Regions from separate parts of the Shewanella colwelliana genome, predicted to be linked through region 3. Evidence: predicted binding sites of a transcription regulator. Region 3 holds the regulator's gene; each other region holds the start of a gene.
The links. Region 3 encodes sigma-54, which starts transcription at its own class of promoters, with help from an activator protein. Its sites were predicted from a motif close to GTTGGCACGNNNNTNGNNT; they were not measured.

Region 1: the regulator sigma-54 is predicted to act here: its motif matches at 1,178-1,196, upstream of BEL05_RS17215 (YggN family protein).
Region 2: the regulator sigma-54 is predicted to act here: its motif matches at 2,439-2,457, upstream of BEL05_RS15840 (P-II family nitrogen regulator).

The regions. Positions count from the first base shown of each region.
Region 1 covers NZ_MCBT01000046.1:384,598-389,282, forward strand. The annotation lists gene BEL05_RS17205 (YggL family protein) at 1-155, shown strand, start outside; gene glsB (glutaminase B) at 155-1,069, shown strand; gene BEL05_RS17215 (YggN family protein) at 1,272-2,105, shown strand; gene BEL05_RS17220 (LysR family transcriptional regulator) at 2,459-3,400, shown strand; gene BEL05_RS17225 (DUF885 domain-containing protein) at 4,012-4,685, opposite strand, start outside.
Region 2 covers NZ_MCBT01000046.1:82,513-87,197, reverse strand. The annotation lists gene BEL05_RS15855 (tetratricopeptide repeat protein) at 1-221, opposite strand, end outside; gene BEL05_RS15850 (hypothetical protein) at 364-687, opposite strand; gene BEL05_RS15845 (ammonium transporter) at 793-2,043, opposite strand; gene BEL05_RS15840 (P-II family nitrogen regulator) at 2,056-2,394, opposite strand; gene BEL05_RS15835 (hydrolase) at 2,645-3,187, shown strand; gene nrfA (ammonia-forming nitrite reductase cytochrome c552 subunit) at 3,267-4,667, opposite strand.
Region 3 covers NZ_MCBT01000043.1:126,080-130,764, forward strand. The annotation lists gene lptA (lipopolysaccharide transport periplasmic protein LptA) at 1-303, shown strand, start outside; gene lptB (LPS export ABC transporter ATP-binding protein) at 300-1,031, shown strand; gene BEL05_RS13600 (RNA polymerase factor sigma-54) at 1,158-2,642, shown strand; gene hpf (ribosome hibernation promoting factor) at 2,673-2,960, shown strand; gene ptsN (PTS IIA-like nitrogen regulatory protein PtsN) at 2,963-3,406, shown strand; gene rapZ (RNase adapter RapZ) at 3,403-4,251, shown strand; gene BEL05_RS13620 (HPr family phosphocarrier protein) at 4,244-4,519, shown strand; gene mgtE (magnesium transporter) at 4,595-4,685, shown strand, end outside.

The DNA of each region.
Region 1 (4,685 bases), on a different contig from region 3:
ATGGTGGTGGCCATAAAGAGTGGGAAGGCATTATCGCCACCCAAACTATTGGCAAATGTACCGAAGAAGATCGTGAAGCCGTTAGTGCCTTTTGGAAACAGCAACCAACCTCTAACGTAACCGTTAGCGAGCTGTACGATATTTGGTGGAACTAATGCCTGAAAAGGCACTGCTTGAGCAGGTGGTGGAGCAAGTTCGCCCCCTGCTTGGTCAGGGGAAGGTTGCCAATTACATTCCTGCACTTGCTGAAGTTAATCCTAATAAATTCGGTATAGCGGTTACTTCCGTTGATGGCACGACCGTTGGCGCGGGTGACTATCTCGAACCTTTCTCAATTCAGAGTATCTCAAAAGTTTTTAGCCTTACGCTGGCGCTGACTTTATATGAAGAACATGAGATCTGGTCTAGGGTTGGCAAAGAGCCTTCTGGTCAGTCGTTTAACTCTTTGGTGCAAATAGAGTTGGAACGAGGCGTTCCCAGAAATCCGTTTATTAACGCTGGCGCACTTATTATTGCGGATTTGCTTCAAGGAAGGTTAGGGGCTCCAAAACAACGCATGCTCGAAGTGGTTCGCGCACTGAGCGATAACCGCCATGTTGTCTACGATAAAAAAGTTGCAGCATCAGAGTATCAACACAGTGCCCGAAATGCGGCCATTGCATACTTAATGAAGTCTTTTGGCAACTTTAATAATGATGTTGATAAAGTACTCAAAAACTATTTTCATTACTGTGCTCTGCGAATGAGTTGTGCTGATCTCTCTAAAGCGATGCATTATTTAGCTAATGGCGGTAAGAGCCTATCTGGTGACTTAATCGTATCGCCAATACAAACTCGCAAGCTTAATGCGTTATTGGCGACATCGGGTCTGTATGACGGCGCGGGCGAGTTTGCGTACCGAGTGGGCATGCCCGGTAAGAGTGGTGTCGGTGGCGGTATTATTGCTGTGATTCCGGGCGATATGAGCGTATGTGTTTGGTCCCCAGAGCTGGACAAAAATGGTAATTCATTGGCAGGTACTGCTGCGCTAGAAATCTTATCTCAGTCCTTAGGGCGTTCTATTTTCTAACCTCATTCAGTGGTGATTTAGGCTAACATCTAGCAGAAGTGACCACTCTCTATTCCTTACTTTAGAGCGAGATTGGTGTTAGTTATTGTTTTTGTTTCTAATTTTAACATTGGCATGATAAGTGTATTCCTATTGTTTATATCGCATACTGTAGTCTTATGGAGTAATGCGGATAACAGATAAGTCATAAAGGATGATTAAAATGAAAAAGACAGCCGCTTCGTTAGGATTAACCGCATTAGTATTAGCAACGACCAGTTCAGCATGGGCCCATGGTGGCGATGATGATAATCACCTCTCTTTTGGCAGTGACGGGCATCAGTGTGAAGTTTCGTTAAATTATGATGTGGCTGTAGAGCCTAAGAAACTCACCATTAGTGAATCAAAAAAAGAAGTTTACCGTATTGAACTCGGTGAGTTGTATATCGACGGTAAACAGGTGAGTTTAAATAATCAGCAGCAAGTGATTGTTAATCAATATGCTAATGAGGTTTCAGCTCAACTTCCTGAAGTTATCGATTTGGTCCATGATGCAGTCGATATTGCGTCCACAGCCGTAAGTATGGCGCTTACCCCGCTTCTCGGTGACACCAGTGGAGCCAAAATTGATGAAATGATGGCGAGTCTAAGTGACCGTATCGACAATGTTGCGTATCAACATGGCGATAAGTTCTATTTAGGTGCGACAGAGTCTTCTTTGGAAGATACATTCGGCCAAGAGTTTGAGCAGGAGATGGAGCAATTAGTACAAAGCTCTATTGGCAGCATGATGATGACGCTAGGCAGTCAGATGATGAGCGGTGATGGTGATTCATTTGAGCAGAAAATGGAGTCATTCGCGGCTAAAATGGACAATGTGGGGAAAGACATTGAGGTTCAGCTGGAACAACAATCTGCAGATCTTGAAGCGAGAGCGGACAAGCTGTGTGATAACTTTCAACAGCTGGTGGCATTAGAAACGAAACTCCGTGCCCAAGTTCCAGAGTTAGATAAGTACCCATTAATTAAAGCACCGAAGCAACAACTGCTTGAATAGTTTATACGTGTAACACTCTCCCTGTTAGGTTTAACCAACCAGCAATTTCCCTACACTTTCCTTGGGTGTAGGGCTTTTTTCGTTACAGATCTCCGCAGTTCAGCGATTACTTTTCCTCTTTTATTAAGAGCGTGTATAGTAGCTAAAAAATAGGTATTAGAATCAAAGTGCAAATCTTTGGTATACTTGTAAAAAATAATAACAATGCTGACGAAATTTCGATTTAGAAATGGGCACCAGTCTGACTCTACTCTTAGAAAAATCATTAATTGTCAAAGAAGTGCTTTTAGCACATTAACTCTTTGATTTATAATTAGTATATATAGGGTCGCAAACACCTTAAGGCTATTTAAATGTTAGAACTTTTAGAACCTATTGCAATTTTTACTCATGTTGCTCGTGCGGGGAGCTTCAGTTCCGCTGCGCGAAAGTTGGGGATATCTAAATCTAAGGTTAGTACTCAGGTGGCTGATTTAGAGCATAAGTTAGGTGTTCAACTTATCCAGCGTACCACGCGTAGTTTGAGTTTAACTGAGGCTGGGCAGCTGTTATATGCTCAGGGAGAGGAGCTTCTTCGCGATGCAGAACAAGCGGTCGCTAGCGTCCATAATCTCAATGATGCGACCCGAGGTGTGCTGAAAGTCGGCATATCACAGTCTTTTGGTACCATGCACATCATTCCGGCGTTGCCTGAGTTTATGGCAAAGCACCCTGAACTTGAGTTGCAGGTCAGCCTGTTAGATCACAAAGTCGATGTCGTTAGTGAAGGCTTAGATCTGTTATTAACCATGTCTGAGCAACTTCCACTGGGGATGGTGGCTCGACCGCTGATGAAGTGCCAGTTTTTGTTAGCGGCTTCACCTGAATATGTCGCTAAGCATGGCTATCCAGATCGTCCAGAGCAATTGGTTGACCATAACTGTTTGGTGTACCAAGGTGAGTGGCATGAGCACAGTGTGTGGCAGTTTAAAAAGGGCGATGACTATTGTGAAATAGGGGTTGCCGGTAACTTTAGGGTTGATAACGCACCAGCATTAAAGTCTGCTGCAGTAAGTGGCCTTGGTGTTGTCTATCTTGCCAGCTATTTGTTAGAAGATGAGATAGACAAAGGCACCTTAGTGCCGTTGCTACCAGAGTGGCAGTTAACTCATCATCTGCCTTTACAAGCAGTCTATCCTCGTAGAAAGCATTTGGCGCCTAAGGTCAGTGCATTTATCGACTTTATTAAAGACCATATTGGTTCACCACCCTATTGGGATGCCCCTTATGCATCGCTTTACGCTCAAAGAAAGTAGATGGTGAGCAACAATAAACTGTTCCTAACTTAAATTGTTGGTCAATTAACAATCAATGAGTTATCTAAAAGTTAAAAACATTGTTTTGTTTTAGAGACGATAAGCCCGAAAATTTAACATTATCGGGCTTTTTCTTTTTATTACAGCTACTTGTATAATTTTTGTTATTTCTTAAATCAATGGCTTATTTAGCTTGGGCTAATAATTAAAAACAATTCACGTTGCAGTTCGTTCTTAATTTAATACAATGGTTGCAGTTGATTTGGGATAACCTGAAACAGATAAGTTAGTTAAGAATGACCCCTCTTAATTTAGCTTATTCGGGTTGGCGTTACTGCAATCTTGATTCAATGCTGGCAACGGTTTAAGAACTAAAACAATGCTAGCCTTAAAACCATCATCCTAGTTTTGGTTTACCCCAGCAAATTCTGCTGGGGTGATTTTTCTTCGCACTACTCTCATTTCAGTGTTCTCTAAAAGTCATTAATTTGATTGATTTTCCAGCGTGTAGCGACATTTTTTACTCAAAGTGTGAGTAGCCCAATTTGCACTAGGCTGATTGGAAATACAACAAAACCACCTTGCGGTGACTTTGTTGTATGTAGGCTAAATTAAGAGGCGTTATTAGGTTGTGCCCACTGCATTATCTCTTGTTCAAGAACATCCAATGGTAAAGGCCCGTTTTTGAGCAGTAAGGTGTGGAACTGGCGTATATCAAACTTGTTGCCCATAGCTTGTTTGGCTTGCTCTCTAATGGACAAAATCTTCAACATACCGACTTTATAGGCCGTCGCTTGAGATGGCATCACAATATGGCGTTCGACCATTTTTACCGCATCAGATTTAGCATTTGGCGTATTCTCAACGTAATAGTTGATGCCTTGCTCTCGGGTCCACTGCTTGGCGTGGATGCCTGTATCGACCACAAGTCTGCATGAACGCCATAGTTCCATCGCTAAACGGCCAAAATCTGAGTAGGGGTCTTGATAAAGTCCCATCTCTTTAGGAAAGAACTCACTGTATAAGCCCCAGCCTTCGATATAGGCGGTATAGCCACCAAATTTTCTGAACTTAGGGACATTTTCGAGCTCTTGAGCGATAGCAATTTGCATATGGTGACCCGGGGTTCCTTCATGGTAGGCCAGTGCTTCCATTTGATACTTAGGCATAGCTTCCATGTCGTAGAGGTTCGCATAATAGGTACCAGGACGACTGCCGTCGGGTGATGGTTGGTTATAGAAAGCTTTGCCTGCAGATTTTTCTCGAAATGCTTCGACACGCTTAA
Region 2 (4,685 bases), on a different contig from region 3:
TTGCGCGACATACGGCTTTTGCTAAATTCTACACGCAACTGTTGAGTGGCCAAACTAGGAAGGTGAAACAGTGCCGTAGGGGCGATAGCTTCTGTCTGAACAAAGTGTTGGTCAAGAAAGTATTGCTCGACGTTATCGACGCTAGGCTTTGAAGAGGTCGACGCACAGCCTTGAACAAGCGCCAATACAACAAGAAGAGTGCTGAAAGTTCGTGTCATCATTTTGCCACCTCAATCGAAGTTCATAAGATCCATCATAAAGTAGGCTTTTGACTTTTGCAGGAGCAAAGCGTTACAAAATATTAACAGTTAAACGGCTAAAGGTACCTAAGATTCATTCACCTCCCAGCGCTCTCCAACCTTATTACTCAGGCGGATCAATTTGAATAAAGACTTCTGAAGATTTTTTGCCCGTTTCTTGGTAGTGATAAGGCCGATAGAACGCTGCGCCACAACCATAATGACGATAGGGCCGTTGAATGAGCACGCAGCCAATGGGTAACGCTTGTAATACCTGTATCTGTTGTTGCAACCTTAGTGACTCTTGCCATGCGTGTTCTTGCAATACCTTATCTCGCACCGCAAACGCATCAAAAGGTTCACTTGATTTCCTCACAACAACTTGCCCCGCCCACGATAACGGCAGGCAGAGCAGTAATAACAATAGGACAATTAAACTTGTACGCATAACCGCTCCCCTTTCCCAACAATCTTGAGTGATTATGACACAAAAAAACAAAGCCCTGATACCTACCGGCCAGGGCTCTGTACTATCTATTGCTATATAAGCTCATTAACTTGCACTTTTAAGCGAGACAAACTCTGGGTAAGCATCAATACCACAGTCAGAAGCATCCATACCGTTATACTCTTCCTCTTCTGTGACTCGAATGCCCATCGTCACTTTAAGGACGTACCAGACCACAAATGATGCCGAGAATACCCAAGCGAAGATAACCGCAGCACCGAATAGCTGACCACCAATGGTCGCATCGGCATTTGAAAGTGGCACCAGCACTAAGCCAAATAGACCAGCTACACCGTGCACTGAGATAGCACCGACAGGATCATCAATCTTTACTCGGTCAAACATCACAATCGAGAACACCACTAAACCACCAGCAGCTAAACCAATCATTCCAGCGACAGGTAGTGATGGAGATAACGGGTCGGCGGTAATGGCGACTAAACCTGCCAATGCACCATTTAAGATCATGGTTAAATCGGCCTTGCCCCATACCATCTTACATACAATGAGCGCAGATATCGCACCGAATGCCGCAGCTGAATTAGTGTTCACAAATATTTTGGCTACGGCTGAGGCATTTTCAGCATCAGAGACGAGAAGTTGCGAGCCTCCATTAAAACCGAACCAACCCATCCACAAAATAAACATACCTAATGTCGCCATCGGCAGGTTAGAACCAGGGATAGGGTTAACTTGGCCATTTGCACCATATTTACCTTTACGCGCACCGAGTAGTAGCACGCCAGCTACCGCTGCCGCCGCGCCAGCCATATGTACGATTCCGCTGCCAGCAAAATCAACAAAGCCCGCTTCAGATAAAAATCCGCCGCCCCAGGTCCAGTAACCTTCCACGGGATAGATCACCCCAGTCATCACAACCGAGAACACTAAGAACGCCCATAACTTCATACGTTCAGCAACAGCGCCCGACACAATAGACATTGCGGTTGCCACAAAGACAACTTGGAAAAAGAAGTCTGATTCCAATGCATGGTCAGCGTCACTGGCCTGCGAACCAATCAAGCTAGCAAACGATGGCAACCAGCCTCCTTCAGCGTTGTCGACATACATAATGTTGTAGCCAACAATCAAATACATCACACAAGCAATTGAGTAGAGACAAACGTTTTTCGTTAAAATTTCTGTGGTATTTTTAGAGCGTACTAAGCCCGCTTCTAACATGGCAAAGCCTGCGGCCATCCACATCACTAGCGCGCCAGAAATCAAAAAGTAAAAGGTATCTAATGCAAATCTCAATTCGGTAACGGTTGCACCTAATGCTGTTAACTCTTCCATCATCATCTCCTCTTATAGTGCTTCGTTATCGAGCTCACCCGTACGAATACGCAGAACTTGATCCAAATCGGTTACAAAAATCTTACCGTCACCAATCTTGCCAGTGCGTGCTGCAGCAACAATCGATTCAATAAGTAACTCAACGTTTTCGGATTTAGTCGCAATGTCTAATTTCACTTTGGGTAAAAAGTCGACTTGGTACTCAGCACCACGGTATAGCTCTGTGTGCCCCTTTTGACGACCAAAGCCTTTGACCTCAGTCACTGTCATGCCTTCAATGCCAAGTCCTGCTATCGCTTCTCGCACATCATCCAATTTAAATGGTTTGATTATTGCGCTGATTAATTTCATGCCAGCCTCCGAATCGTGAATGGTATTTTGTTATGCCAAATACAATTCAATCATCAGGCCAACTATAAAATCTATATAAAAACAGAGCCTTAAGAAAAAACAGCGACATCAGATTGCATAATAATGCACCAAATAAGTGCGACTATGCAGTGCGCGCACAATAATAGGGCGAGATAGATATTCGACTTATAGACGATTGGTTAACCGCGAATCAAAGGTATGATGATGTTAAATCGCAGAGGAGTTACTTATGTTAAACCCGCAGGAGAGTGTTCTCATCATTGTCGATGTCCAAGGCAAGCTGGCAAAGATGATGCGTAACGCGCAAGCTTTAGAAGATAATATTTCCACGCTAATCGAAGCCGCTACACTGTTTAATATTCCCATTCTGTGGCTTGAGCAACTGCCAGACAAACTCGGGGCAACAAGCGACAAATTGCGTGAACAATTAGTCGCTGCACATCAACCAATCGCTAAGGCACATTTTAGTGCCTGGCACGCACCAGAATTTAGGGCAGCACTGACCGCAACTGCAAGGAACAATGTTTTGCTAGCGGGGATTGAAACCCATATCTGCGTGTACCAAACCTGCCGTGACTTATTGAGCAACCAATACCAAGTTCATGTGATTGCCGACGCCGTTTCATCTCGAACAGCAGAAAACAGAAGCTTAGGTATTGAGATGATGCTGCAACATGGGGCGCTGCTTAACAATACAGAATCGTTACTGTTTGAGTTACAACAAGAAGCAAAAGGTGAACGGTTTAAAGCACTGTTAAAGTTAATTAAATAACGGCTGTAAGAAATATAGCCCCTGAAATAAAAAGCCCCGGTCAACTGACCAGGGCTTTTATCATGTAAGGTAAATGATATTAGTAAGTCGCTTCGCGCTTCTTAGCTTCTTCATCCCACTTAGGTAGAGTCGTTTTCTTGAACTCTTCTTTCGCAGCGTTCATCTTCTTCATATCCATACCTAATGCTGCTTGAGCTTTAGCTTTGGTTGAAGTGTCTGGGTAAGCAATCGGTTGCTTAACACCTTTAGTTGCCAGTAGTTGTGCTAACTTAACGCGTGCATCACCCGCTTTGTCAACCGCAGTACCAAGTACTCGTAACGCTTCATCAGCTGCGTGAGCTGCTACACCATGAGAGGCAGTAGCATAGTCCCAACGCCATTGTGAATGACGGATATCCATAAGGATAGGCTTCATTTCAGCTTCAGTTGCACCGGCATCCCATGCAGCTTTCGCTTCAAAGTGAGCTTTAACTAACTGAGCTTCAACACGTGCTTTAAGGTCAGCAACTTTAACTTTACGTTCTTTCGTTAAGTTAACCATGAACTCTTTGCTTTGCTCATGACACGTTGCACAAGTTTCTTCGAAACGATCAAATGGGTTACCCACTTTGTGATCGGTGAACTTACGGCCTTCTGCATTTTTAACTTTAGGCATATGACAGTCAGTACAACTTACGTTGTTCTTACCGTGCACGCCTAACTGCCAAGTTTCATAACCTGGGTGCTGTGCTTTTAGCATTGGAGTCTTAGAAACTGCATGGGTCCAATCTGCGAACTCCATATTGTCATAGTAGACTTCCATCTGCTCAACGGTTGTGCCCATATCCCAAGGGAACTTGACAAAACCTTTCTTCTCTTTGGTCTTTTCAAAATAGTATTCTACGTGACACTGACCACATACCATTGACTGCTTGTCTTTCTTAGACGCTTTGTCAAAAGGAGTGCCAAGTGTTGCCATGGCGCGATCGGCAAATGGACGAGACATACGTAATTTAGAAGAACCTTTCTCGTGACAATCACCACAACCGATAGTGTTGACGATTTCAGCGCCACCTTTGTACCACTTACCGGCAAAGTAACCATCTTCACCTTGCTCTTCGATGACGCGAGGTACATCCGGGCTCTTACAAGACCAACATGCCATTGGCATTGGGCCATCTTCAGCAGACTTAGGAGCGCCAGTACGAAGGGTATTACGTACATCCGTCACTGCATACATATGACCACGGGGTGCATTGTAATCTTTTGCGAAGCCGTAACCTGCCCATAACACAACTAGACTAGGTACTTCTTCAAGCATATCTACAATTTCTTTGCTTTCAGCTGTGTCGTGCCAGCTTTCATACTGCTTTGAAAACTTATCTTTATAAACTTCATTACGTGGCTCAGTTTTATCACTTGCCATCACGCCAGTAGCCATTAAGCTTGCGGCGACCAAAGCACTTAGTGCAAAGGTTTTTCTAGTTAATGTTCTCACCATCTCATCTCCGTGTTACTT
Region 3 (4,685 bases):
GCCACAGGTAATCCTGCCACCTACTCTCAAGTGATGGAAGATGGCCGCCCAGCTTCAGCTAGCGCCAAAGAGATCCGCTATGAGCTATCGACTCGCACCTTGACGTTGGTAGGCGATGCAACACTAGAGCAGGAAGGTAGCCAGGTCACAGGCAATCAAATTCGTTACAACATTGAACAACAGCAACTTATCGCAGAAAGTACTGGCAATGACCGAGTGATCACCATCATTCAACCGGAAAATTACCAAGAAGAGATAGATTCAGGCAATGAACAGCAGCCTGAAAAGCAGGAAAAGCAATGAGCGAAAAAACCTTAAAAGCGGTTAACTTAGCCAAGAGTTATAAAAGCCGTGCCGTGGTTCAAGATGTCAGTTTAACCGTTAAAACCGGCCAAATTGTCGGCCTACTCGGACCTAATGGTGCAGGCAAAACCACCACATTTTATATGGTGGTTGGTTTAGTCCAAAGTGATAAAGGGCGGATTTTTATTGATGAGGATGACCTCACTCTTGACCCTATGCACCTACGTGCGCGCAAAGGCATTGGTTACCTACCACAGGAAGCCAGTATTTTCCGTAAGCTTACCGTGCGTGACAACATCATGGCGGTGCTGCAAACGCGCAGCGAGCTCAATAATGATGAGCGCGAAGAGCAACTAGAGCACCTGCTTGAAGAGTTTCATATTACCCATATCAGAGACAGCTTAGGCATGGCCCTTTCTGGAGGCGAACGTCGCCGAGTTGAAATTGCACGCGCTCTGGCCGCTAACCCTAAATTTATTTTGCTAGATGAGCCGTTTGCGGGGGTTGACCCAATCTCGGTTATCGACATCAAAAAAATCATTGAACAGCTCAAAAACCGTGGACTGGGTGTGTTAATCACCGACCATAATGTACGAGAAACATTAGACGTGTGTGAAAAGGCCTATATCGTTAGCCATGGCAACTTAATCGCTGAAGGCACACCTGCAGAGATCTTGGATAACCAACAAGTGCGAGCGGTGTACTTAGGCGAACAATTCAAGCTATAGTTAATTTAGAAGCGCTATAACAAAGCGTATCTCCTTGACCAAAGCGGAGTATGGGTTACCCGCTTACCTCAAGGAATAATCAAGCTTTCTCATTTAAAAAATTAAAATCAAGGGAATAGCAGTACGATGAAAGCGTCACTTCAGCTCAAAATGGGTCAGCATTTAACCATGACTCCACAGTTACAGCAGGCGATTCGTCTGTTGCAATTGTCGTCACTGGAACTGCAACAAGAGATCCAACAAGCATTAGAATCTAATCCGTTACTCGAGTTAGATGAAGAGCAAGAGGGTGCCAACACCGAATCACAGCAAGATGACGGCGATAACTTTGATACTAACTACGATAACAAGATTGAAGTTGATTCCAGCCAAGATAATTCGAGTTTAGAGACGTCTGACGCCCTGACTCAAGATTCCATGCCCGATGAGTTGCCCGTAGATACCACTTGGGATGAGATGTATACCGCTTCCCCCAACTCAAGTTCTGGCGCAATGCGTGATGACGATATGCCTTTCCAAGGTGAAACTACCGAGGGCCTCTACGAACACTTAGAGTGGCAAAAAAATCTCACCCCTTTTTCAGACAATGACTTGGCCATCGCCACCGCAATTATTGACGCTATTGATGAGCGTGGATATCTCACCCAAAACTGTGATGATATTCTTGAAGCTATGGGCGACCCTGAAATAGAGCTCGATGAAGTTGAAGCAGTTTTAAAACGTGTGCAACACTTCGACCCCATAGGCGTAGCCGCTAGGGACTTAAGTGAATGCCTCACGATTCAGCTAACACAATACAGTAATGACACGCCACACATCGACAATGCAAGAATGCTTATCAGCGAACACTTAGACCTGATCGCAGGGCGTGATTTCCGCTTATTGATGCGCAAAACTAAGCTAAAAGAAGATGATCTGCGTGATGCAATTGCGCTGATTCAGACTCTGAATCCACGCCCAGGATTAGCCATTACAGCCAGTCGTGATGAGTACGTGATCCCAGATGTTACAGTGACCAAGAAAAAAGGCCGCTGGGTGGTTGAGCTAAATCCAGATAGTATGCCTAAAATTAATGTTAACCAGCATTATGCGGCAATGGCACGAAGTACCAAGAGCCAAGCTGACGGACAATTTATCCGTGGTCACCTTCAAGAAGCAAAGTGGTTTTTAAAGAGTCTAGAAAGCCGTAACGACACACTACTTAAAGTCACCAACTGCATCGTTGATTTCCAACAGGGTTTCTTTGAATTTGGTGAAGAAGCGATGAAGCCCATGGTGCTCAATGATATCGCCGAAGCGGTTGAAATGCATGAATCCACTATCTCGCGTGTGACCACCCAAAAATATATGCACACCCCACGCGGTATTTTTGAACTAAAATATTTCTTCTCCAGCCACGTTGGTACCGATGATGGTGGAGAATGCTCATCAACAGCGATACGCGCCTTTATTAAGAAGCTTGTTGCTGCTGAAAACCAGAAGAAACCATTAAGCGATAGCAAAATGGCACAATTATTGGCTGAACAAGGGATTAAGGTCGCTCGACGCACCATTGCTAAGTATCGAGAGGCGATGTTGATCCCGCCGTCGAATCAGCGCAAAAGTTTATAATCAACAACTGGAAACCGGAGGAGTAAATTTATGCAAATAAACCTGACTGGGCACCACATCGAGATAACCCAATCTCTACGGAACTATGTTGAAGAAAAATTTACAAAACTTGAACGACATTTCGATCAGATCAATAATGTCCACGTTGTATTAAATGTCGAAAAAATGCAGCAAAAAGTTGAAGCTAAGTTACGTCTCCGTGGTGGAGAAGTCTTCGCAACATCAGAACATTCGGATATGTACGCCGCAATAGACTCCCTGATAGACAAGTTAGATCGTCAGGTCATTAAACACAAAGAGAAGCTTACTAAACATTAACGATGGAACTTAGTACCATCCTGCAGCCGGAGTGCACTACCTGCGCGACCCCGGGCAGTAAGAAAAAGGTACTGGAACTTATCAGCGACTTAGCCGCTGTCCAGTACCCGACCCTCTCCTCTCAAGAGATATTTGAAAGCCTTCTGGCGAGAGAAAAAATGGGCAGCACAGGTATAGGTAATGGTATCGCGATTCCCCATGGGCGACTCTCAAGTATAGAGCAACCAGTGGCTGTTCTCGTAAAATGTGCTGAACCTATTGCATTTGATGCAATAGATAATCAGCCAGTCGATATCCTTTTTGCATTACTGGTGCCCGCAGATCAATGCGAGCAACATCTTAGTACTTTGGCCGCCATGGCTGAAAAGCTCAATGATAAAGCCATCATGAAGCAGCTAAGAAAAACCCAGGATGAGGCAGAACTCTATCAGGTGATCACTCAATGAAGTTGGTTATGGTGTCCGGCCGATCAGGCTCGGGAAAGTCAGTTGCACTAAGGGTCCTTGAAGATCTTGGGTATTACTGTGTTGATAATTTACCTTTGCAGATGGTGGAGTCATTACTAAACCAGCTAAAAGGCAGCAATGAGTTAGTCGCCATTAGCGTCGATGTTCGTAATATGCCGAGCGGTGATATTCAACTCGAAAAGCAGTTGGCTAACTTGCCTAAAGACACCAAACTACTGAGCTTTTTTCTCAACTCATCTGACGATGTGTTGCTCAAGCGTTACAGTGAAACTCGGCGTCTTCATCCGCTTTCTCGCTCAAAAGTTTCTCTTAAAGAAGCTATTCAGCTTGAAGGTAAGATGCTTGAACCTATCGCTAAGCTCGTTGACCATTACATTGATACCTCTACGCTCAATATTTATGATCTCAGCGACAAAGTACGCGAGATCTTACTTGGCACCGTAGATAAAGAGTTAGTGATCAATTTTGAGTCGTTCGGCTTCAAATACGGAATGCCCAGTGAAGCTGACTTCATGTTTGATGCGCGCTTCTTACCTAATCCACATTGGGAAGCAGAGTTAAGACCACTCACAGGTCTAGACGAACCCGTGCAACTGTTTTTAAGCCAACAACCCTTAGTGAGTAAGTTTATTTGGCAGATAGAAAATCTGTTAGAAACTTGGTTGCCTCATCTTGAACGCAACAATCGCAGTTACCTCACAATTGCCATTGGTTGTACTGGCGGTCAACATCGCTCGGTCTATGTCACCGATCAATTAGCGAAACTTTTCAGCAAGAGTAAACACAAGGTTCAGGCGCGCCATCGAGAATTAAAAAATGGCTAAACTTGAGCGTCAGCTGACAATCTGTAATAAGTTGGGGCTTCATGCCCGTGCCGCCACGAAACTGGCGGTACTTGCCGCAAAATTTGATGCGCAAGTGACTCTGATTCAGGGCGATAAAACAGCGTCAGCGGCGAGTGTTTTAGGCTTGCTGATGCTTGAAACCGGCATGGGTAAAACCATCACCCTGATTAGCGAAGGCAAAGATGCCCAAGCGGCATTGGATGCCATCAGCTCGCTTATCGATGCCAAATTTGATGAAGCTGTATAATCATCACCCAATAAAACCCACAGTAGCCATTACCATTAGCTAGAATCAAATACCCCGTTCATCTAGGGAGGAGCTATGCCGATCGAAGTGTTAGACAGTGATACAAGTGATCAACGTCTAAATCAGCTTACTCAAGCCCTAAGCAGTGGGATGTTTGTCCATGTGC